One region of the Undibacterium sp. WLHG33 genome, then DNA from elsewhere that is predicted to be linked to it. Evidence: predicted binding sites of a transcription regulator. Region 1 holds the regulator's gene; the other holds the start of a gene.
What was found. Region 1 encodes LexA, which represses DNA repair genes until DNA is damaged. Its sites were predicted from a motif close to ACTGTATNNNNATACAGT; they were not measured.

Region 1 (3,422 bases):
AAAAGAAAATCATCGCTGCCAAAATGCCGAAAGAAGCCCGCGATAAGGCACTCAATGAGCTCAAAAAACTCAAAATGATGTCGCCGATGTCAGCTGAGGCCACAGTTGTCAGAAATTATATTGATACTATTGTTGGTTTGCCTTGGAAGAAAAAATCCAAAGTAAATAATGATCTGACGAATGCTGAGAAAGTGCTGGAAGATGAGCATTACGGTTTAGAGAAAGTTAAAGAGCGTATTCTTGAATATCTTGCTGTGCAGCAGCGCGTGGATAAGTTAAAAGCTCCGATTCTGTGTCTGGTCGGACCTCCGGGAGTTGGTAAAACCTCACTTGGTCAGTCGATTGCCCGCGCAACAAATCGCAAGTTTGTCCGAATGGCACTCGGTGGTGTGCGTGATGAGGCTGAAATCCGTGGGCATCGGCGTACTTATATTGGCTCGATGCCGGGCAAAATTTTGCAGAGTCTCGCCAAGGTTGGCGTTCGTAATCCTCTGTTTTTGTTAGATGAAGTCGATAAAATGGGGGCGGATTTCCGCGGTGATCCTTCTTCGGCATTGCTGGAGGTGCTGGATCCCGAGCAAAATCATACTTTCTCAGATCATTACATCGAGGTTGATTTTGATCTTTCTGATGTTATGTTTGTGGCGACGTCGAACTCTTACAACATTCCTCCGGCTTTGCTGGATAGGATGGAGGTGATCCGCCTTTCCGGTTACACCGAAGACGAAAAAACCAGTATTGCTCAACGTTATTTGCTGCCAAAGCAGATTAAAAATAATGGGCTGAAAGAGGCGGAAATCGCAGTCGCAGAAAGCGCAATCAGAGACATTATTCGTTACTACACGAGGGAGGCTGGCGTTCGTTCTCTGGAGCGTGAAATTTCCAAAATTTGCCGTAAAGTAGTCAAAATGCTGTTGCTGAAGAAGAGCGAGAAAAAGGCGACTATTACCTCTAAAAATCTGGATAAATACCTGGGGGTTCGCCGTTACGATTTCGGTGTTGCGGTAAAAGATAACCAAATCGGTCAGGTTGTCGGTCTGGCATGGACGGAAGTCGGTGGCGATCTTCTGACGATTGAGGCGGTGTCGATGCCTGGTAAAGGTGGTGTCATACGTACCGGTACGCTTGGTGACGTCATGAAGGAGTCGATCGAAGCTGCACGCACGGTGGTGCGCAGCCGTGCTCAGCGTTTGGGCATCAAGGCGGACGTTTTTGAGAAGAGTGATATTCACATTCACGTGCCTGAAGGGGCAACGCCAAAGGATGGTCCTTCGGCTGGTATTGCGATGACAACAGCGCTGGTTTCTGTGTTTACCGGAATCCCGGTAAGAGCGGATGTTGCAATGACTGGCGAGATTACGTTGCGTGGTGAGGTTCTGCCGATCGGTGGTCTGAAAGAGAAATTGCTGGCTGCACATCGCGGTGGGATTAAAACAGTTTTAATTCCAGAAGAAAATGCAAAAGATCTTGCTGAGATTCCGGATAATGTTAAAAACAAACTGGAAATTATCCCCGTGCGTTGGATAGATAAAGTGTTAGAAGTTGCTTTAGAACGACAGCCTGAACCTCTGGTGGATGCGGAGATTCCCGTTGCAGCAGGATCAGCTGAGCCTCAGGCTGATCTTGCAGTGATGAAACATTAACATTTTCCTCAATAAAAAAGCGCCCGAATTTCCGGGCGCTTTTTTTTATTAAATCTCGCTGTGTTTCAGACCCAGTTCCGCATGAGTCCGACAGCCAGCCCTTCCAATGAGAAATTCTCTTCGATTTCACTGACTCTGATTGTTGAATAGTCAGGATTTTCGGGAATTAATTCAACCGAATTCCCGGTTTTTTTGTAGCGCTTAACTGTGACGTCATCACCAATTCTTGCGACAACGATTTGTCCGTTTCGCGCGACGTCAGTCTTCTTTACCGCCAAAAGATCGCCATCAAGAATCCCCGCATCCCGCATAGACATGCCGCGGACTTTCAGTAGGAAATCCGGCTTTGCCGAGAACAGTGCAGGATCGACCTGGTAACTGGTTTCGATGTGTTCGGAGGCGAGTATTGGAGATCCGGCGGCGACGCGACCAACCAGTGGCAGGCTGATTTGGTGCAGTGCGGCTTGCATTGAAGCGGTTTGCTGACCTGTAATGTGACTCGATAACTCTGATTCCAGCAGGCGTATGCCGCGTGATGTTCCTGGAGCTATTTCGATGACGCCTTTTCTCGCAAGTGCTTGCAGATGCTCCTCGGCAGCGTTCGTTGATCGAAAGCCTAGTTCTGAGGCTATTTCAGCGCGTGTTGGAGGAAAGCCTGTATTTTGAATGGCATCTTTGATTAAATTCAGGATCTGCTCTTGTCGGGCTGTCAGCTTAAGCATTTTGTGTAAACGTAAGTCATTACGCTGTATATAAGAACAGTCTGTATTTTTATACAGTGAGATGCGAAGTGCAAGAAAATTTTATGATTATATGTAATCTTGCGCCGCCAAAGTTCCCATGCGCCGAATTGATTGAATAAAACGAAAAAGTGCGCTATCATCGTCGGCTTTCCTCTTCCTGCACTCGTCTTGACGCCGAGGCAGGCTATTTTATTGTCCACAAGGAGAATATATGCGTCATTATGAAATCGTATTTATTGTACATCCCGATCAAAGCGAGCAAGTTCCTGCGATGATCGAACGTTACAAAGCTAGCGTTGTTGCACGCGGTGGTCAGGTTCACCGTGTTGAAGACTGGGGCCGCCGTCAATTGGCTTACATGATTCAAAAACTGGCTAAAGCACATTATGTTTGCATGAATATTGAGTGCGATGCAGAAACATTGCTTGAGCTGGAAACAGCATTCAAATTCAATGATGCCGTTCTGCGTCACCTGACAGTCAAAATGAAAAAAGCTGAAACAGCACCATCTCCAATGATGAAAGCTGTTCAAAAAGAAGACGCAGCTAAAGCGCAACGCGTCGAAGCACCAGCTGCTTAATTCATTTGATTTGAAAAAGGTCGTATAAAAAACAGTGAATCAACTGACAGTGAAGGCACGTATCTTAGAGAAATCAGTGATACGGTACACGCCGGCTGGGATACCGATAGCGTCTGCGATACTGATGCACAGTTCTCAGCAGGTGGAAGCCGGAACAGGGCGATTGGTTGAATTTGAAATTCCGGCACAGGCTGCCGGTGACATTTCAGGAACATTCAATGAGTTGCCTTTAGATGTAGAGATTGCATTCACAGGTTTTTTAGCACGCAAAAATCGCAACAGCAAAAGTCTGGTATTTCATATCACTGAAATACAGGCACATTTACTAGATTAGGAGCCAAAAATGGCATTCGGTAAAAAATTTGATAAAAGCAAATTGAAGCAAAAGCGTCAACAACAAAACCCTTTGTTCAAGCGTAAAAAATTCTGCCGCTTCACAGCAGCACATGTAGAAAA
Region 2 (3,422 bases), 930 kb from region 1:
AAAACTGCGCGGGCGGTAGCGGATGAATGGGCTTCTTTCGGCCAGCGTATCGATAGTCTGAAAGGATATCAGCGAGGTCGTTTGCGGGTGGCTGTGGTGAGTACGGCAAAATATTTTATTCCCCGGTTATTAGGAAAATTTTGTCGTGACTTTCCTGAAATCGATATTGCACTGGAAGTGCAGAACCGCGATGGTGTTTTGCAACGATTACGCGATAACAGCGACGACATCTACATCATGTCTGCCCCACCGAAAGATATTGATGTTGTGCAGCAGGTCTTTTTGCCCAATCCCCTTGTTGTGATTGCGCCTTTGTCGCATCCTCTGGTCAACCGGAAACGGATCCCTCTGGAAAAACTAAGCAAAGAACGATTTATTCTGCGGGAGAGCGGATCAGGGACGAGGCTCGCTTGTGATCAACATTTTGCCGCGCAGGGATTTACGCCTGTCGTTCGACTTGAATTAGGAAGTAATGAGGCGATCAAGCAAGCAGTGGCGGGAGAAATGGGGCTGGCGATTTTATCCACACACGCCCTGGGTGAACATTTAGTTGATCAATCGCTTACAGTGCTGGATGTCAGTAGTTTTCCGGTACATTCCAGCTGGTATATTGTTTACCTGAAAGGGAAAAGGCTATCGCCTGTTGCGACTTCGTTTCTTGAATATCTGCAGGCACATACGCATCAATAATTTGATTTTTGTACAGATTCATATACTTTTCCCCTTTTTCAGACTGCGTATAGCATTGAGCCGTAACTCAAACGGCAGCGTTTTGCTGTGATGACCGGCTGAGTATTTGAGGGTATCTGTCTGGCTGCTATGTTATGCTTTGTCCCTTTGAAATTAAGTTTCCTAAATTCATGAATACCAAAAGCAAGTCTATTCCCGTTTCTGAAGCGCAAGCCCTGTTGAGTACCTTAAAAGAGACATTCCCGGTGTTTCTCAATAATGAGCCGCTTGCGATAGGCATAGATAAGCAAATCCTTGCCAGATTGCCCGAAACTCCGCGTAAGGTTTTACGGATGGTACTTGCTTATCATACGAAATCAACGCGTTACCTGCAAAAGACCATCAAAGCGACAACCCGCTTTGATCTCGATGGCAATCCTGCAGAGCCTTTGGAAGAAATGCATAAAGCGCATGCAGAAGAAATGCTGAAAGAACGTGCTAAGAAAAATGCTGAGCGTTCGCAGGCGGAGGCAAAACTCAAACGTCAGCAGCAGGCGGCGGCAGAGGAGGCCGAAAAACTGCAGAAGAGAGCCGAAAAAATAAACCAGCTTGCGCAGAAATTTGCGAAATAACTGATTTTTGCATTGGCGGTATCCAAGGGGGCAACAGCGTTAGCTTTGCCTCCTTTTTTTATGTCGTCGGGAGTGCGCTATTACTATCGTCCTAAGTCACATTGATGCAAATGGTACCTTCGGGTTTTAGTGTCGATATTCAATTAAAGCTGAATTACATGTTTATGAAAATCAGCGATTTATATTTGGGATGAATAATGAATTCTGAACAAATGAATCAGTTAACTTTGAATTTTCTGGTAGCTGGAAAATACGCCTCTTTGATTCCCGTAATCGGGTGCGGTTTCCAGTGACCTTAAAAGTTCAGAGTTAGCTAAACAAAATTCAGAGTTAAGTGAATTTCGATAATTTCGACGGACATTGAGCATGCTGTTAATAATATGCGCAAAAAATAAAAATCGTGCTTGCATAAATCACTGTTTTTTTATACAGTACTGTTAAACGTAGTTACTGATAGTGACTATTTATTTTTCCACCCGTTGCTTATTGAATGAAAGATTCTATGGACGATAAGAAACCTGACAACAGCTCAGAAAAGAGCAAGGCGCTCGCGGCAGCATTGGCGCAAATCGAGAAGCAATTTGGTAAAGGATCGGTCATGCGCATGGCCGATGGTGCTGCGGTGGAAGAGGTGCAGGTTGTGTCCACTGGCTCACTCGGTCTGGATATTGCCTTAGGTGTTGGCGGCTTACCACGGGGACGTGTGGTTGAGATTTATGGTCCTGAATCTTCAGGTAAAACCACGCTGACTCTGCAGGCGATAGCTGAGATGCAAAAAATTGGTGGTACTTGCGCATTTATCGATGCTGAGCACGCTTTAGATGTCGGTTACGCCCAAAAGCTGGGCGTGAACGTCAATGATCTGCTGATTTCTCAGCCCGATACTGGTGAGCAAGCATTGGAAATTACAGATGCATTAGTGCGTTCGGGTAGTGTTGACCTGGTGGTTATTGACTCGGTTGCTGCCTTGACGCCGCGTGCTGAAATTGAGGGCGACATGGGCGATTCTTTACCTGGCTTGCAGGCCCGTCTGATGTCTCAGGCTTTGCGTAAGCTGACTGGCAGTATTAAGCGGACAAATACGCTGGTCATTTTCATTAACCAGATTCGTATGAAGATTGGTGTGATGTTCGGTAGCCCTGAGACAACGACCGGTGGTAATGCATTGAAATTTTACGCGTCAGTGCGTCTGGATATACGCCGCACAGGCTCCATTAAAGCCGGCGATGAAGTCATTGGTAACGAAACAAAGGTCAAAGTCGTCAAAAATAAAGTTGCGCCTCCATTCAAAGAAGCACATTTTGATATCTTGTATGGCGAAGGAACTTCCCGAGAAGGGGAGATTCTTGATTTGGGCGCGGACGCTAAAATTATTGAAAAAGCTGGCGCGTGGTACAGCTACAATGGCGAACGTATTGGTCAGGGTAAAGATAATGCGCGTAATTTCCTGAAAGAGCGTCCGGATCTTGCGCATGAAATTGAAAACAAGGTGCGTGAACATCTCGGCGTCCCTTTATTGCCAGCGATTAATGCGGACGCGAGCTAAGGATACGTTCAGGTTATTTTAAGGACATAACAATCAGCCGATAATTCTTTCTTCAAGGATTATCGGCTTTTGTTTTGTGTAAATAATGATGCAGAAATTAAGTCTTAAAGGGCGGGCACTCAGGTATTTATCCATGCGTGAACACAGCCGTGTCGAATTATTCAGAAAATTATCTTCTTACGCGGAAGATGGGGATGACGTCGATGCAATTCTCGATTGGCTGGAAGTCAATAACTTTCTTTCGGCAGAACGATTCTCTGATTCGTTGATTAACCGGCGTTCAGGTCGCTTTGGTAATCATCGTATTTTGGCTGAGTTGCAAAGTCACAACGTTAATGCGCTTGAAATGTCCCGAATTAAGTCCGAATTAGCTGAGTCTGAAGTGAGTCGGGCCATCGAGGTGTTGCATCGAAAATTTCCCCGTCCGCCTGCAGATCAGAATGAGCGTGTCAAGCAAAGCAGGTTTTTGCAACAGAGAGGTTTTTCCGGCAGATCAGTTCAAATCGCTATGAAGGCGGAACGCCCAGATAATGATTAGTAAGGTAAATCTTTGTTTTCAACGCGCAAAAAAAAAT

Region 2: the regulator LexA is predicted to act here: its motif matches at 1,717-1,734, upstream of recA (recombinase RecA).

Annotation. Positions count from the first base shown of each region.
Region 1 is NZ_CP186697.1:1,604,759-1,608,180, forward strand. It holds gene lon (endopeptidase La) at 1-1,643, shown strand, start outside; gene lexA (transcriptional repressor LexA) at 1,709-2,365, opposite strand; gene rpsF (30S ribosomal protein S6) at 2,598-2,966, shown strand; gene priB (primosomal replication protein N) at 3,001-3,300, shown strand; gene rpsR (30S ribosomal protein S18) at 3,310-3,422, shown strand, end outside.
Region 2 is NZ_CP186697.1:673,473-676,894, forward strand. It holds gene ACOTSW_RS03090 (LysR family transcriptional regulator) at 1-690, shown strand, start outside; gene ACOTSW_RS03095 (ProQ/FINO family protein) at 861-1,301, shown strand; gene recA (recombinase RecA) at 1,804-2,847, shown strand; gene recX (recombination regulator RecX) at 2,933-3,385, shown strand.